2 regions of the Pseudovibrio sp. Ad46 genome follow, and region 1 is predicted to be linked to the other one. Evidence: predicted binding sites of a transcription regulator. Region 1 holds the regulator's gene; the other holds the start of a gene.

What was found. Region 1 encodes PhoB, which activates phosphate uptake and scavenging genes when phosphate is short. Its sites were predicted from a motif close to TGTCATNNANCTGTCAT; they were not measured.
Region 2: PsAD46_RS01820 (GNAT family N-acyltransferase) is a predicted target of PhoB. The motif match lies at 7,368-7,384, and genes of this name have one in related genera.

What each region holds. Positions count from the first base shown of each region.
Region 1 is NZ_LMCG01000040.1:354,022-369,744, forward strand. Features, by position in the region: gene PsAD46_RS28540 (ABC transporter permease subunit) at 1-1,253, shown strand, start outside; gene PsAD46_RS08595 (ABC transporter permease) at 1,250-2,089, shown strand; gene PsAD46_RS08600 (SRPBCC family protein) at 2,108-2,596, shown strand; gene PsAD46_RS08605 (hypothetical protein) at 2,657-3,373, shown strand; gene PsAD46_RS08610 (tetratricopeptide repeat protein) at 3,394-3,975, opposite strand; gene PsAD46_RS08615 (ATP-binding protein) at 4,564-5,931, shown strand; gene PsAD46_RS08620 (PstS family phosphate ABC transporter substrate-binding protein) at 6,097-7,116, shown strand; gene pstC (phosphate ABC transporter permease subunit PstC) at 7,206-8,594, shown strand; gene pstA (phosphate ABC transporter permease PstA) at 8,587-10,434, shown strand; gene pstB (phosphate ABC transporter ATP-binding protein PstB) at 10,487-11,290, shown strand; gene phoU (phosphate signaling complex protein PhoU) at 11,324-12,028, shown strand; gene phoB (phosphate regulon transcriptional regulator PhoB) at 12,102-12,797, shown strand; gene PsAD46_RS08650 (GNAT family N-acetyltransferase) at 12,875-13,339, shown strand; gene PsAD46_RS08655 (GcrA family cell cycle regulator) at 13,439-13,999, opposite strand; gene PsAD46_RS08660 (aspartate aminotransferase family protein) at 14,803-15,723, shown strand, end outside.
Region 2 is NZ_LMCG01000005.1:44,131-59,853, forward strand. Features, by position in the region: gene hemW (radical SAM family heme chaperone HemW) at 1-272, shown strand, start outside; gene phaZ (polyhydroxyalkanoate depolymerase) at 606-2,165, shown strand; gene PsAD46_RS01800 (DUF2852 domain-containing protein) at 2,274-2,687, shown strand; gene PsAD46_RS01805 (SprT family zinc-dependent metalloprotease) at 2,864-3,607, shown strand; gene PsAD46_RS01810 (PBP1A family penicillin-binding protein) at 3,608-6,001, opposite strand; gene PsAD46_RS01820 (GNAT family N-acyltransferase) at 6,297-7,139, opposite strand; gene PsAD46_RS01825 (PAS domain-containing hybrid sensor histidine kinase/response regulator) at 7,500-9,737, opposite strand; gene PsAD46_RS01830 (YifB family Mg chelatase-like AAA ATPase) at 9,802-11,328, opposite strand; gene gshB (glutathione synthase) at 11,508-12,482, opposite strand; gene PsAD46_RS01840 (YraN family protein) at 12,601-13,008, opposite strand; gene rsmI (16S rRNA (cytidine(1402)-2'-O)-methyltransferase) at 12,974-13,894, opposite strand; gene PsAD46_RS01850 (penicillin-binding protein activator) at 14,252-15,484, shown strand; gene PsAD46_RS01855 (hypothetical protein) at 15,644-15,723, shown strand, end outside.

The DNA of each region.
Region 1 (15,723 bases):
TGACTTCACTCTTTATAGGCCTGGCTGCGATCTGGATTGTGGTGCTGATTGTGCTGCCGCAAATGTCCATGATTGACCGCGCCTTCACCTATGAAGACAGGGGCGGAGCGGCAGCAACACTGGCACTGGAAATTGACCGTGCCTATGAAGATGTGTTCCAGATCAACACCAGACTGGTAGAGCTTCAGGCCGAAAAAGAAGACCTGATCGCTGGCACGTCCACTGCTCCCCAGCAAGACAGTGCCTCTGCACTCAATCCGTTTGGCACACCACCACCCTCTGATGATACCACCGGCCTCAATCCATTTGGAACGCCGTCAGTGCCGGAAGCAAACGATACATCCGGGCTGAACCCGTTTGGCGCACCATCAGCAGGCAACACAAGCGCGGTAAGCCGCAGCCTTGCCGAAATTGAGGCCGAAGAAGCGCCACTCCTAGCGCAAAAGGGTGAACTAGAAACCCAGATTGCTGCGCTGGAAATAACTGAGAAATCCACCACAGACGCTGTTGGCTTGGACACCTCTTACTCGCTCAAGAACTTCACCATGATGAGTTCTGTGCATTTCCAAATCTTCCTTGCCACCATCATCTACGCGCTCTGCGTCACCATTCTGGCGTTTGCACTGTGCTATCCGGTGGCCTACGCCGTTGCGATGACCACGAACCGCAACAAGCTCGCAATCCTGATGCTTGGCCTGCTGATCCCCTACGCAATCAACGAGCTGCTGCGCATCTTCTCGTGGATTATGATCCTGGAGAAGCAAGGCGTGCTCAACGGTCTGCTGGACCTGCTGGGCATCATCAACATGGAAGCTGGTGAAGGCTTCCGCTTTGTCGCCTCCAATGGTGCCGTGTTCACCGTAATGGTCTACGCCTACGTGCTCTTCATGGTTTTCCCAATTTACAACACGGTTGATACGCTCGACAAAAACCAGATCGAAGCGGCAAAGGATCTGGGCGCGTCCACATGGCGTATTCACTGGCGCGTGGTTCTTCCGCATGCCAAACCCGGTATTGCCGTTGGCGCGATCATGACCTTCATGCTCTCTGCGGGCTCTATCGCCGTTCCAAGTGCTGTGGGCCGTGGCCTGCACCCTGACTGGTTCTCTCAGGTGATTTATCGCCGTTTCTTTGAGGCAGACAGCTGGAACCAGGGCGCCGCCTATTCGCTGGCATTGCTGGTGGCCTGTATCGTCTTCATTCTGTTCAACATGTGGGTCTTCCGCGTCGGCATTCGGGACATCGCGAAATGACAACAACAACACTTGAAAGCGGCGCCATGAAAGAACAGGTGAAATCTCCTATTGATTGGGCCGCTGCCATTCTCAATGGCTATCTGGTGATCTTCTTCGCCTACATGTTCCTGCCCATGATCTTCATGGTGATTGCAGCCTTCAACGCATCGCCGACTCCATCTGTCATCGACTGGCAAGGCTTCACGCTGGACTGGTTTCGTGCACTGCCAGAGGATCAGCGTTTCATAGACGGGTTATGGCATTCGCTGATTATCGCGCTGGGCGTCATCGTCATCTCAATCCCACTTGGATTGGCTGGGGCTTTGTTGCTCACACGCCTGCAATCCCAAGCCACCACGTTCCTCTACACCGTGTTGGTGTCGCCCATGCTCACTCCGGGCATCGTGCTGGGGGCAACCACGCTCATCTTCTGGCGGGATGCCTTCGGGGTGGAAGGTGGCCTGCTGACCGCAACTATTGCGCAGTCCAGCTTCATCGCCTCCTATTGCATGCTCATGTTCATGGCACGCCTGCAACGGCAGGATATCGTGCAGGAAGAAGCGGCGTTGGATCTGGGAGCTTCCTCGTTCTTTGTGTTCCGCAAGATCACACTGCCATTCCTCATGCCGACCATTCTCACAGCTGCTGCAATCTCGTTCCTGCAGTCTATTGAGAACTACAACACCACCTTCTTTGCCATTGGCCCAAGCTGGACACTGGTTACGGAGATTGGGGCGCGCATGCGGTTTGGCATATCCCCTGTCATCAATGTCATCGGTGTTCTCTTTGTAGCAATTACGATAATTGCTGCTACAGTCTACGTGATGGCTCGCCGTAGGAAGGGACGCGGTTGAGTGTAATTGGGGGATGCGATGACATCAGGCGAAACGGGCGTCTTGGAGCAATTTTCACTATGCAAGGCAGAGGTGCTTCTGCCTGCATCAACTCAAAGCGCCTATGCGTGCTTTCTGGAGAAAATCGACGCCTGGTGGCCCGCAGAGTACAGGTTCGCACCTGAGGGTGTACTCGGCATCGAGCCACTGGTGAGCGGTTCGTGCTTTGAAGATGTGGAAGACGGCAGACGCCTGCATTGGGGCACCATTCAGGAGCTGGAGGAGGGCAGCAAGATTGTCCTTGCCTGGCAGATCTCTCCAAAGCGCCTGCTGATTGAAGACCCGCAAAAAGCTGGCATCGTCACAATTCAGTTTTCAGATGTTGAGGGTGGAACGCAGCTCAAACTGGTGCATAGTCATTTCGAGCGCTACGGAGACGGCTGGCGGGAATACCTGCGTGCCATGAACTCCAGCGCTGGATGGGCCTACTGCCTGAACAAGCTGAAAACTGCCATCGTGAAACTCTAAGGCGTATCATCGAGAAGTGGACGCTGGATTTCAGATTAAGAGACGCATTTAGGAGCCTTCATGAAGCTCAAATTTCGTTGCCTGCCAGAACTTCACGGACATATTCCTGAGCCGGTAGAAGCAAAGGCATCACTGCCTGACTGGTTGAAAGACATCCCTTCAACGGCTGAAAGTGAGTTGCTGGGCAACGAACAGGTGCGCACGCTCAAACACTGCCCACCAATCATCGATGGTTTTTCAACGGGCATCCTCTTCAAGCTGCCCTGTGATGTGACGATGAAAGGCGGCGAGTTCTCATGGCACTGGCCAAAGCCAGTCTCGCCTAAGGCACAACAAACCCGATCACCCATCGGCCTGCATGTGCCAGAGCAGGCAACCGGTGCTCCGCTGGGCACGAATCCGGGTGATTTTATCATCAAGCTTAACAACTTCTGGAGCATTGAGGCCCCTGAAGGCATCTCACTGCTCTTCACCCATCCGCTTAATCGCGAAGAGTTGCCGTTCAGAACACTGGCAGGTGTGGTGGATTGTGACCGCTTCAAAGGCGGCTTCGTTCATTTTCCAGTGCTTTGGAAAGACCCGAAGTTCGAAGGCACGCTAAAAGCAGGCACCCCGATCGCGCAAGCTTTCCCATTCAAGCGAGAGGCGTTGGAGCTGGATTGCGCTCCGATGGATGAAGCCGAATTCGAAACCCATCTGGACACACAAGGCAAATTACAGGCAGAACTGGGCCACTACCGCAAATCTGTCCGTGCCAAACGGACTGTCGAGGCTTAAGAGGCCAGTCAACGACCGTCTTATGGAAGCATGGCTTTCGAGTTCAATGGCACGCGCCCGAAGGATCCTTGGCTCATAATTTTCAGCAATTCAGGACGCACAGGCGGATTGTTGGTAAACAACCGGCGCAACATGTTGATGCCTTCATCATTGCCCTGCATTTGCATGGCTTCTGCTGCACCAAGAATATTCTCAGCATCATTCTCCAGCTCGGCCCGCTTTTGGAAGGCTTGCAGGGCGAGATCCGGAACCTCCATGTGCAAGGCGATGCGAGCAAGGTTCAGCAAACCATCGCTGTCATCAGGGTAGGCGGCGGTGAATTCGGCAAAGTCATTGAGCGCTGAGGCAAAATCCTCCATGTCCAGACAAGCCGCAGCCCGTTCAAACATCGCGCCTTTGTGTTGTGGGTTGAGGTCCAGTGTCTTCTCGAAATTCTCAAGAGCCTGCACATTGTTGCCCGCACGGCGGCGCACAAGGCCAAGGTTGTACCAAAGGCTCGGGTTGGTCTCATCCTCCTCCAGCATGAGAAGAATGTACTTTTCCGCTACCGCCCAATCCTCCTGTGCAATCGCAGCTTCCAGCTTTTCGAGAATCTCTTCCATCGTTCGCCCTTCGTTACACCCCACAAAAGCGGTCCAATCATAGAAGCCGAACACCGCTCGCAAGACCTATTTAAAGACGCAGGCCATTTAAATACAATTACCAAAGGTAAGAGGGGGAGGACACTGCACTTCAATTGAGCACTACAGCGTATCTCCGAAAAGTGGAAACCGGTTTTCGGATAAAGATACGCAAAAACAAAGACTAAAGCAGTTCAGGTGTTTTAACTTAAATGCGAACTGCTTTAGACGCCAAACATGATGGTTGCATGACGTCTGCACTGGCGCAAATGAAGGTTTGCCGATTAATTATTATTCCTCAGCTTCTCTTCTGCTTGATTTGTTAAACCTGCTAAATATATAACCGCAGCAACTCGTCGATACGATCTCAGCGGATAAACATTGTTTGCCCTTGGGCGCAGGCCCTCTAAGATCCTTGGTTTCGCTACGTCTTTGACAATCTCCAGTTGGGAAAACTGAAGAAATGAGGTGCCGCCGTCGCGAGAATGTCATGCTGGCCCTGTTAAATTCTCGGCCAGTCTTGAAAGAAAAACAACGTAAACGCACAGCGGCGTTTAGAGAGTGGCACGTATGTCCCTGGATACCGACAAGGAAGAAAAGCAGGCCAATCAGGAGCCGTTGAGATTAGGTCTCAACCGGCGTGCGGTTTATCGCAAACCCGTTGATGTGCGCTGGATCCTTCTGGCATCTGCCGGCATTTTTGCTCTTTTCTCCATTGCCTTCGACGTACCCGTCTGGGCCTCGTTCTTCGCATACGCCCTCATTTTTGTTCTGGTCATCGGCGGCGGTATGAAAAGCCGCACCAAGGTCAAAGCACCAAGCGGTGTCAGCCGCAAGGAAGCCAGCGAGATCGTCGACCGCGGCATGAAGTCCGCCGTCAATGCTCTGCCGGACCCATGCTTTGTCGTCGATTATCGTGGCACCACCCAATACGTGAACCTCGCCGCACAGCGCCGCTTCGGCACCATTGCAGTTGGCGATCCTCTATCCTTCCGTATCCGCGCACCATCGCTGCTGGAAGCGCTGGACCGTGTCTCCAACGGCGGCTCCACAGAGGTCATCGACTGGACCGAGAAAGTACCGATGGAACTCTGGCTGGAAGCGCACATCGCCCCGCTCTGGTCCGTCTCCAGCGGAAACCTCGCCGTCCCACGCGGACGCCCGGGTCTCATTCTCGTTGTCATTCGCGACCTGACCGAAGCCCGTCGTCTTGAACGGATGCGGGCTGACTTTGTCGCCAACGCCTCCCACGAGCTGCGCACCCCGCTGGCATCACTGACAGGCTTCATTGAAACTCTGCAGGGCCCAGCCAAGGGCGACCCGAAGGCACAGGACCAGTTCCTCGGTATTATGCTGGATCAGGCAGAGCGCATGCGCCGCCTCATTGACGATCTTCTGTCTCTGTCCCGCATTGAGATGAAGGTGCACGTTCAGCCGGAAACCCTCGTGGATCTCAGCCTGATCATGCGCCACTCCGTGGAAACATTGCTCCCGGTTGCGAAAGAATCGGGTGTTGAGGTGAATGTGAATGTGCCTGAGGAGCCTGCCGAGATTCGCGGTGAGAAAGACGAACTCGTACAGGTCTTCAGCAATCTCATCGAAAACGCGCTGAAATACGGTTCCAGCGGGGGCCGAGTCGATGTCACATGCCGTCTGGACCCTGATTCTACTGAGACACCACATTGGATTGCAGAGGTCCGCGACTTCGGTCCGGGCATTGATCCTGAGCACCTGCCGCGGTTAACCGAGCGTTTCTATCGGGTTGACGTTGTCACCTCCCGTCAGATGAAGGGAACAGGTCTTGGTCTGGCCATCGTAAAACACATTCTGACAAGGCACAGAGCTCGCCTGGAAATTGAGAGCAAACCAGATGAAGGCGCTTGCTTCCGTGTGTTCATACCCGGCGCTGTTATTTATGACGAAAATGAACTCGATTAAAATAATATAACAAAATCAAACGCTTGTAATGTCATAAAACTGATACGCAACGTTCATATAACCATCACAGCCAAACGCTAGGTTACAGCCAGCTCGCAGCCGGGGCGCTGTGAGGTGAACGTAGTTAAACAGTTTTTTAAAACCAAGACTCCCAGGAGACTTCAGGTGAAAATCAAGGCATTCGCAAGCGTTGCAGCGCTCGCTCTCGCAGGTACCATTGCTGCTGGTTCCGCACAGGCTCGTGACCAGATCCAGATCGTTGGTTCTTCCACTGTTTTCCCATTTGCGACAGCAGTTGCTGAGCAGTTTGGTCAGAAGACAAACTTCAAAACACCAGTTGTTGAATCCACTGGTTCAGGCGGCGGCATCAAGCTCTTCTGTGAAGGCGTTGGCGAAAACACTCCTGACATCACCAATGCTTCCCGCCGCATGAAAGGCAAGGAGCTGGTTAAGTGTAATGAGGCTGGCGTAACTCCAGTAGAAGTTACCGTTGGTTTCGACGGCATCGTTCTTGCGAACTCCAAGGCTGGCACTCAGCTGGACCTGACACTGGCTCAGATCTTCCTCGCTCTTGCGAAAGAAGTTCCGGTCGACGGCAAACTGGTTGCAAACCCATACCAGACTTGGTCCGACATCGATCCTTCCCTTCCTAACTCGAAGATCGAAGTGCTTGGCCCTCCACCAACATCCGGTACCCGTGATGCATTTGCCGAGTTGGCAATGCAGGGCGGCTGTAAAATGGTGCCAGGTGCTGCTGACCTCGGTCTGAAGAAAAAAGCGTGTCACGAAGTCCGTGAAGATGGCGCGTATATCGAAGCTGGTGAGAACGACAACCTGATCGTTCAGAAGCTTGATGCGAACCCGAATGCACTCGGCATCTTCGGTTTCTCCTTCCTTGATCAGAACGCTGACAAGATCCAGGGCGCAAACATCGCAGGCGTTGCACCAACATTTGATGCAATTGCTGCAGGCGACTACCCAGTGTCCCGCTCTTTGTACTTCTACATCAAGAAAGAGCACGTTGGCGTAATCCCAGGTATCGCTGAATACCTCGGTGAGTTCACCAATGAAGACACTTGGGGTGACGAAGGTTACCTGGCTGACAAAGGTCTGATCCCGATGCCAGCAGCTGACCGTGCAGCAGTTTCCAAATCTGCATCAGCGCTGACACCACTTGCATTCTAATTGCAAACGCTAAGAGGGCGGTCAGCATGTCCAGCTGACCGCTTTCCTGCATCCTCCAAAAATTAAAGCCAGATAAGGCGAAACAACAAATGTTCTGGACTTACGCTGCCCTTCTTCTACTGGTCTTCGTAACCGCGAATGTCTACGGGCGTTTCCGGGCGATGCAGGTTGCTGGTCATCAGCTCTCTGCACTGCATTCCCGTCCAAGCTACCATGGTGGATACCTGGCCATTCTGGCCGCTCTTCCAGCATTTGTCCTTTTGATTGCATGGGCAGTCGTTGAGCCGCGCTTGCTTGATACAATGGTGATCAGCGCAAAGGCCGAGATTGTCGAAGGGCTGTCCAAAGCAGAACTTCAGGCATTTCTGCGGGACGCACGCGCCATCGCATTTGGCGGCATCGTGGCCTTCTCTGATGCCGGCAAAGAGCAGGCGGCAGAAGTGTTCAGCTCGCTCGCACAAACATCATTCATTCTTAAAACAACGCTGATCATCGCCCTGGTTGCTGGTGGTCTGTGGTACGGCAATCGCACCATCACACCGACAATGCGAGCCCGTCATTTTGTAGAGCGCACCGTCATGGGATTGCTGATCCTGTGCTCCGCTGTCGCGATCTTCACCACCATCGGCATCATTCTCTCGCTTATCTTCGAAAGCTTGATGTTCTTCCGCCAGATCCCAATTCTGGATTTCGTCTTCGGCACTCACTGGAGCCCGCAAAGCGCCTTTGAAGGGGCAGGGGCCGAGCACGGCGAAGCCAATACTGAAATCTTCGGTGCAATCCCGCTTCTGGTTGGCACCATGCTGATCACAGCAATTGCTATTTTCGTAGCCGCGCCCGTTGGTCTGCTCTCAGCAATTTACCTCTCCGATTATGCAAGCACGCCAGTGCGTGCCATTGCAAAGCCGGTTCTTGAAATTCTGGCTGGCATTCCAACCGTGGTCTACGGCTTCTTCGCGGCGCTGACTGTGGCACCCTTTATCCGTGGCTGGGGCGAAAGCATCGGCCTGTCAGTCAGTTCAGAATCTGCGCTGGCAGCTGGCCTTGTCATGGGCATTATGATCATTCCGTTCGTCTCCTCCCTTTCTGACGATGTGATCAACGCGGTGCCGCAGTCACTGCGCGATGGCTCTGCCGGTCTTGGTGCCACCAAGTCGGAAACAATCCGCCGGGTTGTTCTGCCAGCCGCTCTTCCGGGCATCGTGTCCGCTCTGATCCTCGCCATCTCCCGCGCCATTGGTGAAACCATGATCGTGGTGATGGCTGCAGGGCTTGCCGCAAACATAACGGCAAACCCGCTGGAGGCTGTAACAACCGTGACCGTGCAAATCGTCACCTTGCTGGTCGGTGACCAGGAATTCGACAGCGCGAAAACACTCGCTGCATTTGCACTTGGTCTTCTCCTCTTCTGCATCACACTTGCTCTGAACATCTTCGCTCTGCGCGTCGTGAAGAAATATAGGGAACAGTATGATTGATATCGCTCAGGACATTGCCGGTTCTGCCATTGGCGGGCGTGTCAAAGGCATTCCTTCCGGCGTCCATACGACAGACGAAGCTCGCAAGCGCCTGAAAAAGCGCTACAGCATGGAAGCGCGCTTCAAGGCTTACGGCATGGGTGCCATCGCACTGGCCGCAACATTTCTGGTTCTGTTGCTCTTCACAATTGTCGGCTCAGGCTTGCCTGCCTTCACTTACAACTACGTAAGTGTACCGCTCAATCTGAGCGCAGAAAAGGTCGATCCTGCCAATCCGGCGGGCGCAAGCTACAACAAGATCATTCGCGACGGACTGAAGGCTGAATTGCCATTCGCTTCTGACCGGAAAAACCGCCGTGTGCTCTATTCTCTGGTGTCCTCCGGTGCCAATGTCACGCTGCAAAAGCAAGCAATAGCCGATCCATCCATGCTGGGTGAGACTGGCCCGGTTGCGATCCCGCTCTCTGATTTTGCCGATCTTTATGTCAAGGGCCTGATCACAAAGAAAACCGAGATCGCCACCTCAAGCGCAGCAACAGTTTCCGGCACGGACGGTCAGGTGACCATCAGTGCGCAGAAGCCTGAGTTTGAGCAGATCCTTGCGGCGTTGAAGACCTATTATGATCGTGAAATCGAACTGCTGACAGGCAAGATCGAAGCGCGTGGCCGATCAGAAATCAGCGTGAAAACCAAGATCGCAGGCTTGGAGACCCGCTTGGCCAATGAGAAAGATCCTCTTGTTGCACAGCGCCTGACCTCTGAGGTCGAAGGTAACAAAGCTGCTCTGGTCAAGATCATGAGCGCTCTGGAGAAACAAAAAGCTGAGCTGGTTACTCTGCATGGCCATCTTGCCAACATTGGCACGGGCGGCACACTCAACGCCAACATGCCAAGCTTCTTCGTAGAGGTGAACGGCGGAACCATTAAAGCAGAAAAGGTAACACCGACCAGCGTCACCGGAACAGCCTTTATTCCGCTGTCTACGGATGCTGCCGTGCCTGCTGGCCAGTGGGGCATTGAAGAGCTGGAAACGCCAGAATCTTTCCGCAAATTCTCAGATAAAGAGATCGCCTACACCGACTATCTGGTCTCCAAAGGCACAGTTGCAAACGAGTGGAACTCTATCTTCTTCAAGTCCGGCGCAAGCCGTGAACCGGAGATGGCAGGCATTTGGGGCGCAGCCGTTGGTTCCTTCTGGACCATGCTCGTCACACTGTCCCTCTCGTTCCCAATTGGTGTGTCCGCTGCAATCTATCTGGAAGAGTTCGCACCAAAGAACCGCTGGACACATCTGATTGAGGTGAACATCAACAACTTGGCTGCCGTGCCGTCCATTGTGTTTGGTTTGCTTGGTCTGGCGGTGTTCCTCAACGTCTTCGGTCTGCCGAGATCGGCGCCGGTCGTCGGCGGTATGGTGCTGGCGCTCATGACCCTGCCAACCATCATCATCGCCTCCCGTGCAGCGCTTCAGGCCGTGCCACCAAGCATCCGCGAAGCCGCACTCGGCGTCGGGGCGTCCCGCTTGCAGGCTGTGTTCCATCATGTGCTGCCACTGGCAATGCCGGGCATCCTGACCGGAACCATCATCGGCATGGCGCAGGCCCTGGGTGAGACCGCACCACTTCTCATGATCGGTATGGTGGCCTTCATTGTAGACATCCCGGCAAGTCCGGTTGATCCCTCTACTGTGCTGCCCGTGCAGATCTTCATGTGGGCAGACTTCCCGGAGCCTGCCTTCCAGCAGAAAACCTCTGCCGCGATCATGGTGCTGCTCGGCTTCCTGATCTCGATGAATGCAATCGCAATCGTCCTTCGTAAACGTTTTGAGCGCCGCTGGTGATTTGAAAGGCAAGATCATGGCATTGGAAATGACCACAGACACCGAGAGTGCAATGGATACAACAATGAGCGCCCCTCCAGCCGTTTCAGCTGAAGGCGAAACACTCAAGATGCGTGGCCGCGATGTAAAAGTGTTTTACGGCGACAAGCAGGCCCTTCATGGTGTTGATCTGGATGTCCGCAAAAATCAGGTGACCGCGCTGATCGGCCCGTCCGGTTGCGGCAAGTCCACCTTCCTGCGCTGCCTGAACCGCATGAACGACACCATCGATATCTGTCGCGTGCAAGGAGACATTCTCCTGGACAATGACGATGTCTACGACCCGCGCATTGATGTGGTGGAACTGCGGGCCCGTGTTGGCATGGTGTTCCAGAAGCCCAACCCGTTCCCGAAATCAATCTTCGAGAACGTGGCCTACGGCCCACGCATCCACGGTCTGGCACAAGGCAAGTCAGATCTGGAAGATATCGTCGCAAGTTCCCTGCAGCGTGCAGGTTTGTTTGAAGAAGTGAAAGACCGTCTGGACGAGCCAGGCACAGGCCTTTCCGGTGGTCAGCAGCAGCGCTTGTGCATCGCGCGCGCAATCGCTGTGTCTCCGGAAGTGATCCTGATGGATGAGCCATGTTCTGCGCTCGACCCGATTGCCACCGCGAAAGTGGAAGAGCTGATGGACGAACTGCGCCAGAACTACACCATCGTCATCGTAACCCATTCCATGCAGCAGGCCGCACGTGTATCCCAGCGCACCGCGTTCTTCCATCTGGGTAATCTGGTGGAAGAGGGGCTGACCAACGACATCTTCACCAACCCAAAAGACCAGCGCACGCAGGATTACATCACAGGCCGTTTTGGTTAAAAATAAAAGAGCGATACTCTAAGGAGATATCCGATGAAAGATCATATTGTCTCTTCCTTCAATGAAGAGCTGAAAGAACTGGCTGGACGTGTCGTTGAAATGGGCGGACTGGCAGAAACCCTTGTTCACGACGCTGTCACCGCACTGCTGAGACAGGACCGCGAACTGGCAACCCGCACCATCGCCGCCGATCAGCGACTGGACAACATGCAGGCCGAGCTGGAAGAGCTGTGCATCTCCGTGATCGCACGCCGCCAGCCAATGGCAAGCGATTTGCGCGACATCATCGCCGCCATGCGCATCTCCAACGACCTGGAGCGCGTTGGCGACATGGCCAAGAACATCGGCAAGCGAACACTGGCGATTGAATCTGAGTTCAACAACAAGCAGCTCGCTGTGGGTGTTGAGCACATGTCTGATCTGGCACTTGAACAGCTCAAAGCCGTTCTGGACGCCTACACCTCTGGTGACCTTGAAGTTGTCCAGCGCGTACATGTTCGCGATGACGAAGTGGATGCGCTTTACACCAGCCTGTTCCGTCAGCTGCTCACCTACATGATGGAAGACCCGCGCTCCATCACCATGTGCGCACACCTGTTGTTCTGCGCAAAGAATATTGAGCGCATCGGTGATCATGCAACCAATATCGCAGAAAACATCTACTACATGATCTCCGGAAGCCACCTTCCAACAGATCGTCCAAAGACGGACGAACTGGCGCAGAGTACAACCGTGTAGACCGAATTCACTTATAACGAGCAGAACACACGCAATTGCTTTATAAGAGAAGGTGCAAAGAGAGCACTTTAATATGCCTAAGATACTGATTGTAGAAGACGAAGAACCGTTAAGCCTGCTGCTGCGCTATAACCTTGAAGCAGAGGGCTACACTGTTGACGTGTGCGCAAGAGGAGATGAGGCGGAAGTCCTGCTGCAGGAAAGCCAGCCGGACCTCCTGCTGCTGGACTGGATGCTTCCGGGCCTCTCTGGCATCGAGCTCTGCCGTCGTTTGCGGGCACGCTCAGAAACCGAGCGCATGCCGATTATCATGCTCACAGCGCGCGGCGAAGAATCCGAGCGCATCCGCGGTCTGGCAACCGGGGCCGACGATTACGTCGTCAAACCGTTCTCCGTTCCGGAACTTATGGCCCGTGTTCGTGCGATCTTCCGCCGTGCATTGCCAGAAGTTGTTTCCACAATGCTTAAGTCTGGCGACATCGAGCTCGACCGCGAAACCCACCGCGTGCGCAGAACAGGCCGCGAAATACACCTCGGCCCCACAGAATACCGCCTGCTGGAGTTCCTCATGAGCGCACCGGGCCGCGTTTACTCCCGTGAACAGCTGTTGGACGGTGTCTGGGGCCATGATGTTTACGTAGATGAGCGCACCGTGGACGTCCACGTAGGCCGCCTGCGCAAAGCCATCAACAAAGGACGCATGAAAGACCCGATCCGCACCGTTCGCGGTGCCGGATACGCTTTCAACGACCAGTTCGCTGTTGGGTAATTGATCTCTGCTATATGCGCATTGTGAAACTGCATCTCCCTTCCAGAGGTGCAGACCAAAAACAATGCGGATAACAAATGATAATCAAGACGGTTGATCGAGCGACCGCTCATATCTACGACAATCTCTGTCAGGCCTATGAGGCAGAGTTCTCACCTCTCACACACAAACATCCAAATGCGGATGGAGTGTTTGCCAAAGACACGCTCCTTGAAGGCAACATCACCGGCTATCTGGCTTTAAATGATGATATCCCCGCCGGGTTAGCTGCAATCAAGCGGCAAGATCATCACGACTTTGAAGTCTGCGAGTTTTACGTGGTGCCAGTGTTCCGCAGACATAAACTGGGACAGCGTTTTGCCGCTGCGTTGTTTGATCAAATGCCCGGTCACTGGCAGATCAAGCAGATTGAAGGCGCTGATCAGGCCATTGCCTTTTGGCGTTCCGTTATCAACACCTACACCTCAGGTCAGTTTTTGGAAGAAAACTATACGGACCCATATTGGGGTGCCGTCACCCGCCAAACCTTTAAAACACACTAGTTCTCAGGCCAGAGCGACAAGCGCCAGATCAGAACGGCAGCCAAACAGCAAAAAGCCGGGCTTTAGACCCGGCTCAATACGTTGCTTTTTCAGCTCAGATTAGCTTGCGCGGCGGTTGCGGCGGTCGCTGACGGGCTGATAGGCAATGCTGCGGTGATGCGCACAATAAGGTGTGCCTGCATCTGACTGGCGCCCACAGAAATAGAAGTCGTCAGAACTCGGATCACCAATCGGCCACTTACAGGTGCGCTCATTCAAAGTCAGGATGGAGGCGCGCTCTGAAACCGGAATAAAGAGATCGGAGGTTGGGACTGGAGAAATTTCTGGTTGTATAGCTTCAATCGGTTCAACTTTAAGGGCGTTGGCACCGGCTATCGTTGGTTGAATTTGTCGAGGACTTGGAGAAGGCGCAACAGCTGCAATCGCTTCAGCCACTGTTGGTTTGGTTGAGGTGACGACCCTTGCCGCTGGGGCAGGTGCCTTTCTCGTTTTGGTTGCACCACCTCCCGATTTGGCGCGACCTGAAAGACCAAGGCGATGAACCTTACCAATCACCGCATTACGGGTCACATTGCCAAGTTCCCCCGCGATTTGACTGGCGCTTAACCCGTCTGCCCAAAGTTTGGTTAGTAACTCTACACGTTCTGCTGTCCAGCTCATTAAAGGGCCCCGTCTTCCTTCAGTGGCGCGCAAAACAGCATTCGCTCAGTTCGGACGCATCCGAAAGTGCCGCTTACCTGAGCGTGTGTGCTTGCAGCGTTCAGTAACTACGAGATGGTGTATAACTCTTGTCACACAGTACTATATGGGCGTTGATGCGAGCAATAACCTCAAAGAATTGAGGTGGGGAAGACTCTGGTTTTCCCCAGAATTGCCGTACTACTACTTACCTATAACAGCCTTCTTGTGGTGGGAGAAGATTATCAATCTAAAGAATAGGAGCTGTTTGTTAAACCAAGTTCCACCGCATTCTTTCCAACACAAAGTAAGAGCTGATAGCGTTACCCCGTTGATATTTAATACATATATTTACCACTGAAAAACAACTAGTAAAAAACACTAGTAAACTACAAATTGCATAACACAAGAACTAAGCGCACTCCTCTCTCATATGCCGTAGTACACGCTAGAGGTGTATTGAATAAACCTTAAGAACCGTGGAAAAAAACTGGTCATAGAGCATGGGATTTAATCTCTACTCTATCCTCTAAAAATGCCACAATGCATGCTTCTTCCGGTAGTAGCCTGTTTAAGCTGCACCAGAGGGAGAGACACAAGGCTGGCAGCCAATTCCTGAACGGGAGTAAGGTATTGCTGGCAATACGTGTTATTGACTGCCCTGAGGGAACCCGGTTTATATGTCGCTTCTCTTAGTTTCAAAACGCCACACGGCGTTTTTTTGTTTTTGTAGCAACCAGGACTTTTGAGCATATCGAGAAAGCTCAATCCATGAGGAGTAAGAAATGACGACTTCGTCGCTAATGCAGACTTATGCACGCTCAGACCTCGCGTTCGAGCGTGGGGAAGGTGTCTGGCTGATTGCGGCTGATGGTCGACGATACATGGATTGTGCCTCGGGTATTGCCGTCTCCGGCTTGGGTCATGCACACCCAAAGCTCGTTGAGGCGCTGAAGTCTCAGGCTGAAAAGCTGTGGCACGTCACCAATCTCTATACAATTCCAGAGGGTGAGAAGCTTGCAAAGCTGCTGACAGACAACACCTTTGCTGATGTTGTGTTCTTCACCAACTCCGGGACGGAAGCAACCGAAGGGGCCATGAAGGCCGCACGGCGCTATCACTTTGCCAAGGGCAACCCGGAAAAGAACCGCATCATCACCTTTGAAAATGCGTTCCACGGCAGAACCATGGCAGCGCTCGCCGCTGGTGGCCAGCAAAAGTACCTCGAAGGCTTCGGCCCTGCGCCAGAAGGGTTCGATCAGGTGCCCGCTGGTGATCTGGACGCGGTTAAAAAGATGGTTGGACCGGAAACTGCTGCCATCATGCTGGAGCCGGTTCAGGGTGAAGGTGGTATCCGCACCATGGACCCGGCCTTCCTGAAAGGTCTGCGCCAGATCTGTGATGAGAATGACTTGTTGCTGATCTACGATGAGATCCAGACAGGCGTTGGCAGAACCGGCAAACTCTTTGCCCATGAGTGGGCAGGCGTTGCACCGGATCTGATGGCGATTGCAAAAGGCATCGGTGGCGGCTTCCCAATGGGGGCGTTCCTCGCAACCAATGAAGCGGCCAGCGGCATGGTTCCGGGCGTTCACGGCACCACATTCGGCGGCAACCCGCTGGCGATGGCTGTTGGGAATGCTGTCCTGGAAACGGTTCTGGAACCGGGTTTTCTGGAAGCTGTGCAGGAAAAAGGCTTGCAGCTG
Region 2 (15,723 bases), on a different contig from region 1:
TGGTTGAAAGTCAGGGCCACGGCTCTATCTCTGAAGACATACTTGGTCATGGCGAGCAGGGTGACGAGTTGTTGTTGATGGGTATGCGATTGCATGAAGGCATTGACGTACCACGTTATGAACAGCTCTCTGGCCGTCAGTTCAATCCGCAGAGATTGTTAAATCTGCAGGAAAACGGCATGGTAGAATGGGTGAGCAACACTCGCCTGCGTGCAACGCAAGCAGGCTTTCCCCTACTGGATGCCGTAATTGCTGAGCTGGCTTCCGATTAGCATTCCCAAATAAAATTCATTAGCGATTTCAACTTAGTGAAATAATTGCAGTCGAATTACTCGATTCGATTGGGGTATTAATTTACATATTGTGCAATGCAACATAATTGATTACACTGACATGTACCTCAGCGATGGTGAAGAACCTATTGATCTTCAATGCAAGTTAAGGTTGGTTTGAATTTCTCCATGAGTCTATGTTGCTGAAAAGGTATAGAGCTGTCTATACTTTTGCGGTGCAGCACTTCGGGCTAAAGTGTATTCGTGTTGCGGAAATCAAGAATTACATGAACAAGAGTTGGCTGAAGCGAACGTCTTGGGAGGAAACATTCTGTGCTGTTCTACCACTTGTATGAAATGAACCATGCAGCGATGTCCCCTGTCCGGGCTGCAGCAGACATGACAAGATTGTGCTTTCAAAACCCGCTCAATCCCATGTCACACACGCAGGTTGGTCGCACGGTTGCTGCATCCTGTGAGATGCTTGAGCGCGTAACCCGTCGTTATGGCAAGCCGGAGTTTGAGCTCGACACCACTGTCGTGGATGGCAAAGAAGTAGACATCACGGAAGAAATCATCTGGGCGAAACCATTTTGCGGCCTGTTGCACTTCAAGCGTGATTTACCTCAAAGCAGAAAAGACGATCCTAAAATTCTGATCGTCTCGCCCATGTCTGGCCATTACGCAACTCTTCTGCGTGGCACTGTTGAAGCCTTACTGCCAAATCTGGATGTTTACATCACGGACTGGGAAGACGCGCGACAGGTGCCTGTAGCTGATGGCCGTTTCGACCTGGACGATTACATCGAATACATCATGCAGATGCTGCATTATCTGGGACCAAATACGCACGTTCTGGCGGTTTGCCAGCCATCCGTTCCAGTTTATGCAGCCGTTGCCTTGATGGAAGAGAACGGAGACAAATGCGCTCCGGCGACTATGACGCTGATGGGTGGCCCAATTGACACCCGCGAAGCGCCAACCGCCGTGAATGATCTGGCCGTCGAAAAAGGTATCGACTGGTTCAAGCGCAATGTTGTCATGGAAGTTCCCTTCCCCCACAAAGGGTTCACGCGACAGGTTTATCCGGGCTTCCTCCAGCTTTCTGGCTTCATGAGCATGAATCTGGATCGGCATATGGTTGCCCACCGCGATTTCTTCCAGCATCTGATTGAGGGTGATGGTGACAGCGCTGAGAAGCACCGTGACTTCTATGATGAATATCTCGCTGTTATGGATCTGACCTCCGAATTCTATCTCCAGACCGTGGAAACCGTGTTCATCGAGCATTCGCTGCCAAAAGGCGAAATGATGCATCGTGGCAAGATGGTTGATCCGAAAAAGATCACCGGCACGGCGCTGTTTACCGTTGAAGGCGAAAACGACGACATTTCTGGTGTTGGCCAAACCCAAGCGGCTCAAAAACTGGCTGAAAACATCCCATCCAGGCGCCGGTTGCACTACATCCAGCCGGGTGTAGGCCACTACGGTGTGTTTAACGGTTCAAAGTATCGTTCTGAAATCGCGCCACGTATCGTCAAGTTCATTCAGGATAATCCAAGAAACGTGCGCGCGGAGCAAGTTTCCAAACGTGCAGCGAAAAAGACCCTGCGTGAAAACACCTCTGAGAAAATTGCGGGTGACCCACTACGCGAAATCCTGCTTGCTGAGCCAAAAGGTGCTGCAGATGACCTGCAGTTGATCAGCGGTGTTGGACCTAAACTAGAGCGGGCTTTGAACGGCGCAGGTATCTTCCACTACTGGCAAATTGCAAATCTGACAGAACATCAGGCCGCGGCGCTGGACGATCGTTTGGATATTCGCGGACGCATGGTTCGGGATAATTGGGTTGAGCAGGCACGCCGTCTCAATGAAACAGTGCATTCCAACTGAACGTAAGTGAAGATAACTCATCGTCTAATAAAATTTCATTCTATCTCTTGAAAGTAAAATAAAATCATCCCATCTCAAGCTTGTTGATTTGAGAAAGGGGTGATTTTAATGAATGTAAATGCAATAAAACCCTCCTGGAATCCTCTAAGTATTGCACTTATGGTTCTTGGATTCGTAATTTTCTGGCCTCTTGGCCTTGCTATGCTTGCCTACATCTTATGGGGCGACAACTTTAATGGCTGGAAGCGTGAAGCTAAATGCCAGTGGAATCGTAGCAACTTGAAAAATACGATGGACAATATGCAAAATGCGACCCGCAGCGGTAATGCTGCATTTGACGACTACCGTGAAAAAGAGCTGACCCGCTTGGAAGAAGAGCGCAGAAAGCTTGATAGCATGCGTCAGGAATTCGATGATTACATGAACGACCTGCGTCGGGCTAAAGATCAGGAAGAATTCGACCGCTTCATGAGAAACCGCCACAACCGTCCAGGCGAGCCATCTGCTGGTGAAGCAATCTAGTGGTTCTCAAAGGTTCATAACAAGCATCTGGTGCTCTGCTTTCGCAGGGCACCCTTTTGTGCGTTGAGGCTTACTCGCAAAGCAACACACGCGCTAAAGTAATTCGCACTGGTCGACTTTCAAATCGCCCCTTTCTCTGCAATAACGAGAGCGACCAGTGCAATTTTTGAGGTGATATGGGGTTCTTTGCGACAAAGGTTTTGCCGGAGTTTATTGAGGTGGATCTGGGGCATAAGCCTCTGCAAATCCGCCTGAAGCGTAACTCCAGAGCAAAGCGCTATATCCTCAGAATTCCCCCTGGAGACCCAACACCCGTCATCACTGTTCCTGCCCGTGGCAATTTGAAGACAGCCCAGGATTTCGCCAACCGGCAAGTCGAGTGGTTGAAGCAAAGACTGGGTTCTCGTCCGGATACCATCAAATTTGAAGAGGGTGCGCGCATCCCCATTAAAGGTGTCCTGCACACCTTGCGGTCTTCTGGCAAACTGCGTGGGCTTGCGAAGCTTGATCTCGAAGAAGAGACGGATGAACCGCTGTTGTTGCTGCCGGGCGAAACCCAAAGCTTTCATCGTAAAACCAAAGATTTTCTGCGCAAATCAGCCAAAGAAGCTCTTGAGGCACACGTACAACACTTCACAAAGAAGCTTGGACGCAACTATCATAGCATCACACTACGAGACACCAAGAGCCGTTGGGGATCCTGCTCGTATGATGGGAAACTATCGTTCTCCTGGCGCCTTGTGATGGCACCACCCGACATTCTGGAGTACGTAGCCGCTCACGAAGTTGCTCACTTGGTGAAACTGGATCATTCACCAGAGTTCTGGCGTGTTTGTGAGCAGTTAGCACCCCACACAAATCAAGCCCAACGCTGGCTCAAAGAGCACGGTTCTCAACTTCACCTTTTCGGACAGGAATAGCTAACCACCGCCAAACAACCTTCCAAGCAGGTCCAGAGGGCTTGTGCTGGTGTTGTTTTGCGGGCGCGGAGCTGTTGTTGCTTGAACAGCAGGCCTTGGTGGCTGAGGAGCTGCCACAAATGTTGGTTGACGACGCGTAGGCGCAGTGCCCGGTTTCAACAATGGTGATGTTTCGGCAAGATTAATCGGCACACCCGGCAGTCTGGCAATCGGGATACCCTGATGCTCTGTCTCCATCACCCATGCCCAGATTTCTGCTGGTAGTGTACCTCCACTCACCTTCTTCATCGGCTTGTTATTATCATTCCCAAGCCAAACCGCAGTGGTGAGTGAGTTTGTATAACCAATGAACCACGCATCTTTGTAGCCTTGCGTTGTACCGGTTTTGCCTCCCGCCGGTCGTCCAGCCAACAGCGCGCGTTTTCCTGTGCCTCCATAGACTGTTTGTGCCATCATAGTATTGATTTCACTCAGCTTATCTCCACGAACAACGCGTCCTGTACCATCACCGGAACGGCGATAAAGCACTTTGCCATGTTCATTTCGAATTTGCCGTACCACATGAGGAACGACACCATATCCGCCATTGGAGAAAGGCACATACGCAGCTGCAATTTCAAGCGGGGTGACCTCAGAAGTTCCAAGAGCGATGGACGGATTGGACTTCAGCGCGGATGTAATGCCCAGACGGCGCGCTGTACGCGCCACATTGGCCGGGCCAACCTCATGCGCCAACTTTGCTGCAACGGTGTTGATCGAAAATGCAAGCGCTTGTGTCAGTGTCACATCGCCGTAGTATCGCTTGGTGTAGTTCTTCGGCGTCCAACCCCTGTAGGTGACACGAGCATCCCTGCGGACAGTATTAGGGGTCATACCCCGTTCCAACGCAGCAAGATAAACAAACGGTTTGAAGGCAGATCCCGGCTGTCTGCGTGCATATACAGCGCGGTTGAACTGGCTTTTCCGATAATCAACACCACCAACCAGAGCACGGATTGCACCGCTGCGATTGAGCGTAACAACCGCGCCTTGAGTGACATTAAACTCTCGGCGAGACTCCGCAATTCGAGTGGTCAGCGCCGTTTCTGCCGCTTGCTGCATGTCCCAATCAATGGTGGTATCGACGATGATGTCCTCACCAATAGAGCCCACAAAGCCGGGTAGCAACTCCATCACATAATCAGCAACATAATTGCCACTGCTGCTGTTGTGGCTTGTAACCACGTGCGCTGGGTTGAATAATGCGTTCTTGGCGTCATCAGCGGTGATGAAGCCAGCCTTATGCATTGATGCGATCACCACCTGCGCACGACCCTCTGCAAGAGCGGCATTGCGTGTGGGGGCATACTTACTAGGTGCTTTCAGAAGTCCTGCAATGGTTGCCGCTTCAGCAAGGTTGATGAGATGAGCGGATTTACCAAAATAAACTCGCGACGCGGCATCAACACCATATGCCCCTGCGCCGAGATAGACCCGGTTAAGGTACATCTCCAGAATTTCGTCCTTGCTGTAATTCCACTCCAACCACAGTGCCATCACCACTTCTTGCATCTTACGTCGCATGGTGCGCTCAGGTTTTAGGAACAGGTTTTTCGCCAGCTGCTGTGTGAGTGTTGATCCGCCCTGCACAGTTCGCCCGCTGGTGTAGTTGACAAATGCAGCGCGGGCGAGACCGATTGGATCGATGCCGAAATGATATCTGAACCGCCTGTCTTCGATAGCCATCACAGCTTCAGGCAGATACGTAGGTAACTGCTCCAAACGGACGGCCTCTCCGCCGGTATCCCCACGATTGGCGATCAAAGTGCCGTTTGCTGAAACGATGCGCACGTTAGGTGGACGTTGCGGAACAGCCCACTCCGAAGCTGGTGGCAAATGCGCAGCGTAATAGGTGAGAATTCCGCCAACAACGACGATCCCCCAAATGCCAAGTACGACGCTCCAATACATGGAAAAGCGAAAGGACTTCCACAAGAACCGCCGAAACTTGCTTTGGCTCTTTGGCTTGCCAGAAGAGGTCGCTGCATCAAGAGCTGCCAGTGTCTGTTGACGTGCCTTGCGGCTAGGTTTTTTGGCAGGCTTCTTGACTGGCATTCCTTGCGCAGGTCTGGGACGCTGAGGAGCAGGTTTTCTGGCCTGTGCCGTTGGGTTTTGCGGTGAAGAGCGTTGCCCTGATGATGATTGCTTGCTTGGAGCGTTGGCTTTGCTCGGACGGCGAATATAATCTTCGACCTCGTCCGGACGCAATGCGACGCCTTGTAAGCGTGGGCGTTGAGGTTGTGCTGGGCGTTTTGAGCGCTGTCCTTCAGGATGTTGAGGCGGCCTGCCGGAAGGGCGTTGCCCGGGGCGCACTGGCCTCCGTTTTTTGCCATTTCCATTTTGGCCTGTCGCCATAACTTTAAAACACCCCAGTACCAATCACTCAAATTTTGGGCAAATATTGCCATGAAAGATTGAGCAAGCCTGAACAAACTCAGGCTGCTGACCGCTTGGGAGGGAGGTCGCAACCTGGATACAAAACACGAACGATTTTAGGGAAACACGCTTAATTGTGCGTTAAGCTATTGAGGTGAATTGCGCGCAGTTGGCCGGGAAATGCCACAAATATGCAGAGATGTTAGCGCTTCTACGCAAATAAAAAAGGGCGGAAACCCGCCCTCTCCATTTTGAAACATTGATAGCTTTGTGATCAGCTGGAATACCGGCTGGCATCTTGGCCATAGTAATTCACATAGCGTGAGTTCAGCTTGGACACTGGCATGATGATCAAAACATCAGTGGTGCCGAACTGGTGATCAACAACTGCTCCGTTACCGATATAGGCGCCAAGGCGTAAATATCCTTTAATCAGCGGTGGCAGAGAACGCAGCGCAGCGCGTTGATCCACCTGATCTTTCGCAATGCGGTTCATTTCTACATACTGGTCCGGCAGCGCTGATACGTGCCATTCTTCTGGTGCACTAGCAAAATGATGCAGGAAGGAAAGCTGCTCAGCAAGAAGATCAGGATCAGTACCTTCGATAGAGGCACAGCCAATCATTACATCTACATTGTGCGTCAGCACATAAGACCAGATGCCATGCCATAGCAATTCTACGGTCTTCTTGGTGCGATAAGGTTTCAAAACACAAGAACGACCGAGTTCCATGAAATTCAGATCACTGTGGCGATCCAGAATCCCTTGAATATCAAACTCACCTGCTGTGTAGAAACCGCCATTGAGCTGTGCAAGTTCCTGACGGAGCAATCGGTATGTGCCTACAATCTGCGGCTTGAGTTTGGAAAATGGTTTGTTGCGAACCTGACTGTTGTGATCAACGACCAATAGATGATCACAAATCTCGTCATAACTGTCGCGATCAAGACGCGATAACTGCGTTTGTGCATCTGCAATAGCGGACATCTCTTCGTAAAACACTTCGTAGCGTAAACGCTGAGATTGCTTGAGTTCTTTGGCTCCGTTGGAAAGACGAACCTCAAGTGGGCCGACCTTACCGAGGCTTTGTCCTGCCTCCGGCATTTTTCCAAGCATTGCCTGAGGGATCCACCGCGGCGCAGGTCGCCCTGACAACTTGCTCGGTGTAAACTTTTTTAGGACTTTCATCGGGGAGATATGTCCAGATCCAGCCATACTATTATTATCTCATATTGCTTAGGTGTTTATGAAACAATGCAATAATGAGAACGCCTTTCTGAATTTGCACCAATCGAGTCACCCATGTCAATTTTGGGTAGTCAATCTGTGATATAAGCCCATTTTAGGACAGTTGAGTGACATAACACCAACATTTACCCGCGTAACGACGCTCACATCTGCTAAACAATGCTGCGGTCGCGGTTAATCTGAGTATAACAACCGCCTCGTGATATTGAACAGGCTAAATATACCGAGCTATCCCTTAGCATAGCGTTTTAAAACAGCTTCGAGATCCTGCTTTTTTAGGGGTTTGCTTAAAAAACCGTCTGCTCCAGCATTAAGAGCCTCTTCTTTTGCATCTGGCATAACATCTGCTGAAACAACATAAATTGGCACTTTCGATGCAGATTTTTCTTCCCGGCCTCTAATTTTTGAGATGGCTTCAAGTCCATCCAGACCGGGCATGTGCAGATCCATGAGCACAATATCAAACGAGCCGCTGGCACAGAGCGAAACAGCCTTATGCCCATCCTCAGCAAGCGAGGATGTGTGGCCCAATTTGTCCAGTAGTGCCTGAACCAGCGTCCAGTTAATTGGATTGTCTTCGGCCACTAACACATTGAGATTTGTACTCTGGCCTTGTGGTGTAGATGCCACCTCTTCTTCTGCTATATCTTTGTCTACCTCGTCAGTCTGCAGTGAGCTGGGTGAGAGCACCCGAAGCAGTGAGCTGCGACGAACAGGACGGGTCAAGTAACCGGAGAACTCTCCAGTTTTGATGTCGGCAATTCGAGCTCGTTCCTGAGGTTTAATGAGGACAAAGATCTCCGGCGCACTCTCAGATTGCCGCCCATAGAAATTGCGAATGCGTTCTACATATTCTTCACCGACAAGCAAACGGTCAAATTGTATCGTAGGAGACAAACCTTCTAGTTCATCTGCTGCCAGAACCTTGGTGTGATTGTAACCGCTTGTGCTCAGCGTTTTATAGACGAGGTCGGCCTCAATCTGATTGCTGGTTATGATCGCGATACGATCATTATGTTCTTTTACAAAGTCCTCTGAAATCTCATCAACTGGCATCTCAAGAAGGAAAGTGGAGCCACAACCCAGCTGGCTTTGAACGGTGAGCGAACTTCCCATAAGTTCCGCGAGTCGTTTGGAAATTGCCAGGCCCAGGCCTGCTCCATCGAACTTGCGGTCTCGCCCATATTCACCCTGTTCAAATTCCCGGAAGATGCGAGCTGCTGTGACGTCATCCATGCCGGGGCCAGTATCTTGAACAGCGAACTCCAGCAAGTGGTGGCCTGTAGTATCCGTAGTGACTTGCAGGACTAAAGAAACACCGCCTTCTTCTGTAAATTTGATCGCGTTTCCAACTAGATTGTATAGGATTTGCTGCAACCGTGCCGGGTCACTCTGGATGGTATCTGGTACGGCTGGATTGATAAATGAACCAATCTGTAGCCCCTTTGCATGGGCTTTGGGAGAGAGCAGCTCCACAACGCGTTCCACTAACGGAGCAAGTTCAACATTGCCAGTCTCCAACTCCAGCTTTCCTGCTTCGATCTTGGAGTAATCAAGTACCTCATCAATGAGCATCAAAAGTGTGGAGCCTGAAGTTCTGATCGCATTAATGTAATTTTGCTGCTCTGCAGTGGTTGTCGTGTCATCCAACAAATCTGCCATGCCCAAGACACCGTTTAAAGGCGTGCGAATTTCGTGACTGACCATCGCGAGGAAGCGAGATTTTGCCTCGCTGGCATTTGCAGCATGATCGCGATCTTCCCGCAGTTTTTGCTCTGCTTGTCGCCTATCTGTGACATCCGTCAGGATCCACTGAATGATAGGAGCTCCACCGCTGCCATCACGAATGCTCAGGCGCAGGAGTGAATACCAGCGGGTGCCATGTTTTGTGCGCAAAGCAACGTCTTCGGTAGTCCCAGCAGCCCCTTCCTCAAGATCAGGAGTAAAGTCATCGGCATAAGGCAGATGAATAGCTCCTCCGATCTCAACTCCAAACCCAGCTGGAAAATTGCGTTTACCTGCATCATTGACTGACAGCACCACCCCATTGCTATCACAACGGATCACAATAGCGCCCAGCGCATCCAGAATGGAACGATGCCGATCATCCGCTTCACGTAATTGCCAGTCAGTATCGCTAGCTAATTCAGATGGGTCTTCAAGTTGCTCCACTTCACTCTGGATTTGAGCTGTCTTCCAACTTTGGGCGATAACATCACTTGCTGGAAACCGGCGAAACAAGACAGCGCCAGCCCCAAATGCAAGCAATACAACATAGAAACCTTGCAAGGATTGCCAATCGGTCAGCAGCAGCGCAATCAGCAAGCATATAACGCCCACAAAAATGGAGAGGCTCTTTAGAACAAAGGAGGATTTCTCGGTGATTTCGCTTTGCTTAATCAGAGACACGCGAGCCTGAGTAACAACATGGGTGCTCTCCTCAGTTTTCAGTCTCCGTTTCAACACAGCTTTTGCTCCACCCGAACTATTTCGGTAAATCAGTAAAATTCAATTGGTAGGATATACCAGATTATGCTGCGGCCAAATAGGCTGAAGAGCGTTTGAAGCTCAGGGCCTCGGCCAGGTGAATACGCTGAACGGACTCTGACCCGTCCATATCTGCGATTGTCCGTGATAGTTTCAAAACACGATGGTAGCCACGTGCAGAAAGACCAAATTGTATGGAGGCCTGTTCAATTAATTCCTTACTGCCTTGATCCAATGCAACAATTTGCTCGATAGTCCGCGCACTGGCATGTGCATTGACAGTGATATCTAACCCAAGAGAGGCATAGCGAGCTTGCTGTATTGCACGAGCGCGCCCTACACGTTGAGCAACCACCTGCGAACTCTCAGAAGTGCGCGGGCTGATCAGGTCTCTTGCAGAAACCGCGGGAACATGAAGTTGCAAATCCATCCGGTCCACGAAAGGCCCAGACACTCGCGACTGGTAAGAACTGGCGCATTTATCGCCTCGCCTGCAAGTATGTCCCGGTTCTCCTGCATATCCGCAACGACAAGGGTTCATCGCAGCAACCACTTGCACTATGGATGGATAGCTCACCCGATAATTGGCGCGAACAATCGTCGCCACACCGTTCTCAATAGGCTGCCTCAAGCTGTCCAGAACGGAGCTATCGAACTCTGGCAGTTCATCCAAAAAAAGCACACCATTGTGAGCCATGGACACTTCGCCAGGTCTGGCCTTTATGCCTCCGCCAACCAGTGAAGCCATGGATGCGGAGTGATGTGGTGCCCGGAAGGGGCGTTGATTGCTCAAAGCGCCATCTTCCAACTCTCCTGAAATGGAAGCGATCATGGATACTTCCAGCAGTTCGCGAGCTGAAAGTGGTGGCAATAGAGCGGGTAACCTGCTTGCGAGCAAGGTTTTTCCTGAGCCTGGAGGGCCGACCATCATCAGGTTATGAGAGCCTGCCGCAGCAATCTCTAGTGCCCGCTTCGCTGTTTCCTGACCTCGAATATCGGCAAGATCCAGTGAACTGGCAGCTTGTGGAGAGCTACGCGGTTCTGGGGCAGAAAGAGTAATATCACCTTTCAATGCGCGGTAGAGCTGAACCAGTGATCCCGCGGCCATAATCTTCAGGTTCTCATCCGCCCATGCCGCTTCAGAGCCGCAACTTTCCGGACAGATCAAACCTTTCTCGTTTGCAACAGCAGCGATTGCAGCTGGGAGGGCTCCGTTTACGTGTGAAATGCTGCCATCCAGTGAGAGCTCACCTAGAACGAGGAAACCTTCGACAGCTTCCGCAGGCAGTGCCCCCATCGCCACCAAGAGGCCAAGTGCAATAGGAAGGTCATAATGAGATCCCTCCTTTGGCAGGTCAGCCGGAGCCAGATTAACTGTCACACGTTTGGCGGGTAGCGCCAGGCCGGAGGCAATGAGAGCTGAACGAACCCGCTCTTTGCTCTCTGCAATTGCCTTGTCGGGCAGACCAACAAGAGTGAAATAGACGGATCCGGGGCTAATCTGGACCTGCACGTCAACATTTGCAGCGTCGACACCTTGAAAGGAAACGGTAGAGATGCGAGCAAACACCTGACACTCCTGCGGCCACAATTAATCATCATTGTAGTAATTAAGCAGGAACGAATGAGAAACACACAAGCCTTGAATACTCAGAAATACGAAAGCTCCCATAAGAAGCTCTACCTGAATTCTCGGAGTTCATGATGAAAAAGAAAAGCCCTGTTGAAGAACAGGGCTTTTGCTACTTTTTAGGCTTCCAGCTTTTTCTCAAGCACATCCCAGACCATGCCGGCCACATCTGGCCCACCCAGCTTCTGGATCGCTCGAATGCCAGTTGGGGCAGTCACGTTGATTTCAGTGAGGTTTCCGTCAATCACATCGATTCCAACGAGAATGAGCCCCTGCTCTTTCAGCGTCGGCCCAAGGCGTGCGCAAATCTCTCTTTCGCGCTCGGTCAGGTCACTGTCTTTTGGAGATCCGCCACGCACCATGTTGGAGCGTAAGTCACCTTCTGCAGGCACACGGTTCACTGCACCAGCAAACTCACCATCAACCAGGAGAATGCGCTTATCACCGTGCTTCACATTCGGCAGAAACTTCTGAATGACCCAAGGCTCGCGGAACGTGACGGAGAAGAAGTCGTAAAGTGACCCATAGTTCAGGTCATCTTTGGTCACGCGGAAAACAGCAGCTCCACCATGTCCAAACAGCGGCTTCATCACGATGTCGCTATGGATGTTGCGGAACTCATCAATCTCCTCGCGATCATGAGTGATCAGCGTTGGCGGCATCAGGTCTGCAAACTGGGTCACAAACAGTTTCTCTGGTGCATTACGCACAGAGACTGGATTGTTCAGAACGAGCGTTGTCTCGGAAAGCTTTTCGAGAATGTGGGTCGCAGCGATGTAAGCCAGATCAAATGGAGGATCCTGGCGCATCAGAACGACGTCCATTTCAGACATGTCAACGCGCTGCGGTTCACCAAAACTGAAGTGATTGCCTGCTTCGTCGCGCACGGTTACCGGCTCAACGCGGCACATAACCTTTTCACCCCACAGCGCCAGACGCTCTGGTGTGTAGTGATACAGTTCATAACCACGATCCTGCGCTTCTAGCATCAGAGCAAAAGCACTGTCGCCCGCAATGTTGATGGTAGAGATATGGTCCATCTGTACGGCGACTTTAAGCGGCCGCTTGGCACCAGAAGAAGCTGCTTGGGACATGAGGCACTCCTGAAATAACGCTGGGATAGAAATCCATGTAAATAAAAATGGATGTTAGCTGCAGATATGTGGGTCAGAAAGCAATTTGTCTACATTTTTGCGATAAAATATTTGTTTCCTAAAAAATTTCAGCTTCAAAAAGATTAGGGAAGTGTTGGGCTTCTCCGTGTTTGGGAAGAATAACCGCATCAAATCGCAAGGTTTTTCCAACCACATCGTTGTGGTGTGAAACCCATTCTCGGGCGGCATTTGCAATCCTTCGTTGAGAGCGTTGCGTGATTGCATATAAGCCATCATCCACACCCCGTCTGGCTTTCACCTCCACAAACACGATCGTCTGGTCTTGTTCGGCGATCAAATCGATCTCGCCCTGCTTGGTTTTGTAGCGTCTTTCAAGAATCTGCCAGCCAGCCTGACGAAGCAACATCTCTGCTTTCAACTCCGCCTGCAGGCCTTTTCGGTAAGCTGCCTGCTTCTTCAGAAGGCTGCTTTTAGTCGCTCTCGGGCTCTTCTGCGGTTCCTGCATTTTTAAGCTCCATCGCACGGGTATAAATCGTCTTTCGATCCACCCCGGTCGCTTTGGAGACTTTTTTGGCTGCTGCGCTCACTGGCATTTCTTTCAATGCCTCATGCAACAGCGCGTCTGCATCAACCTCGGTCAGTTCCTGCTCTTCAGGTGGTGAAACAAGAATAACAATTTCTCCCTTAGGGCGATCCCCCGAATAGAAATCACTCAGTTCTGCAAGGGTACCACGCTGGAAGGTCTCAAACCGCTTGGTCAGCTCGCGGGCAACAGCTGCTTTACGCTTTCCAAGAATTTCAGTCATGTCGATAAGAGAAGCCCCAACTCTGTGAGGGCTCTCATAAAACACCAGTGTCGCTGGAATATCTCTCAGTTCTTCAAGACGTTTCTTTCTGCCATGGGTCTTATTGGGCAAAAAACCAGCAAACAAAATGGTGTCAGAAGGCAAACCAGCACCTACCAGACCGCTCAACATGGCCGAAGCTCCTGGAATTGGTACCACCTTGTGCCCGTGCTCCACCACATCACCTACAAGTCGAAAACCTGGATCAGAGATGAGCGGCGTACCTGCATCGGAGACCAGCGCAACGGCTCGTCCAGCGCCCAATGCTTCCAAAATTTTGGGAAGTTGCCTGTGAGCATTGTGCTCATGATAGGTCATCATCTGCGTGCGGATGCCATAACGCTGTAACAAAACACCCGTCACACGAGTATCCTCGCAGGCAATAAGATCACAAGCAGCCAAAGTTTCCAGCGCACGGATTGTGATGTCCTGCAGATTGCCGATTGGGGTCGAAACGATGTGCAGTCCCGGTTCAATCCGTTTAGCCGTTAGCGAATGCTCGCCAATGTAGTATTTCCGCTCGGATGCAGCTTCGGAATGATCCATGGTCGCCTCGTGAAAGCTCCAGAATGGAGCAAGTTTTGCACAGTAGAGAGTGCACATCTAACCAACAAACCGCAAAATGACTAATTACAACGGGGAGTTTTTGACAGAATCCTTAAAAAAATCGCGGATTTCCTTGGGTTGAGGCTGTATTAACTGCGATGGATCTGTAGAAATAAACCAAACTAAGGCATATCTCCGAGAAGTGGGGTCCGGTTTTCGGATAAGAGTGTGCGTAAAATAATCGATTAGAGCATGGCGCGGGAACAATCGCGACGAGTTCTAAATTTAAATTGCCGGATTTCGTCCCTTGCAAAATGAGGGATTGATGGAACGGCCTTCGGAATAGATGGGGCATCCATGAGCTTAGGATCAGCCACACTGCGTGGAATGAGCTTCCGCAAACTTGTGACAGGGGCTGCACTTGGCGTCTCCTTCTTGTTGGCTGGCTGTGTTAATTCACCTAACTTCTCATCGGTGAACACTCCTTTTCAGCCTGATTTGAACCCGAACGGCCAGCCGCAGCTGGTTTCAGGCCGTGCCATCGGCAATGGCTCCGTTCGTGTTGGCCTGCTGCTGCCATACTCTGGCGAAGGTCAATCCGCCGCTTCTGTTGCCACTCTTTTCGAAAACTCCGCCAAGCTTGCACTTGAGGATTTTCAGGGAGCTGACATCCAGCTGCTCGTAAAAGACACTGGCGGAACCTCAGAGGGTGCAAGCATTGCTGCTCAGCAGGCGATCAGTGAAGGTGCAGAACTCCTTATCGGTCCGGTTTTTGCCCCAGCTGTTCAGGGTGCTTCCGCTGTTGCGCGTCGCTCTGGTGTTCCAATCGTTGCATTCTCCTCTGATATCAATGCGGCAAAGCAGGGCACGTACCTGCTCAGCTACCTGCCAGTATCTGACGTGAACCGCATTGTGTCTTATGCAGCAGAACAAGAGCGTGGCTCCTATTCTGCACTGTTGCCAAACAATGCCTATGGTGCGGTGGCTGAAGCTGCATTCCGTCAGGCTGTTGGGCAAACAAATGGCCGTATCATCACCATTGAGCGCTACATCCCGGGCAATGCTGAAGACATCCGCGCTCGCGTTGCCAGCCTGAGCCGCTCTATTTCGCAGGTGGACACTCTGTTTGTTCCTGAAGGGGGCGGTGTTCCTCCATTTGTGATGCAGGTGATGACCGAAATGGGTGCAAGCCTTGGTGAAGTGAAGATGATCGGCAGTGGTCAATGGAACACACCGGACATCCTCCAGTCTCCTGTCATGGTTGGCAGTTGGTTCCCGGGTCCGGATAACCAGAGCTTCGAGCGTCTCGCGACCCGTTACCGCGAAACCTATGGCTCTCAACCACCGCGCAATGCGTCCTTGGCTTATGATGCAACAATTCTGGCCGCTGGGCTGGTCCGCTCCGCTGGACCTGATCGCTTCTCTGACCGTGTGTTGACCAATCGTGATGGTTTCCTCGGCATTGATGGTATCTTCCGCTTCCAGCAAGATGGCCTGAATGACCGTGGACTTGCGGTTTATGCTGTTTCTGGCAAGAGGACTGCCGAACCAATTGCTCCGGCACCTCGCAGCTTCTCTGGCCAATTCTAGGCTCCGAAACTTTTGATGTTGAAAGCCTCGCTCGCAAGAGCGGGGCTTTTTTGCGTGTGGCCCTGAAAAATGGCTTCAATTGCACCTGTTATCTTGGGGCTGTGGTGATCGAAAAAGCCTAATCTGCATTGGCAAAATCGCCATTAGAGGCAAGGAGCCATGCAGGAACTACGCTTTCATCATGTCGGTATTCCAACCAGCGAAAAGCTGCCGGAAACGCACCACAACAAAACCCTTAA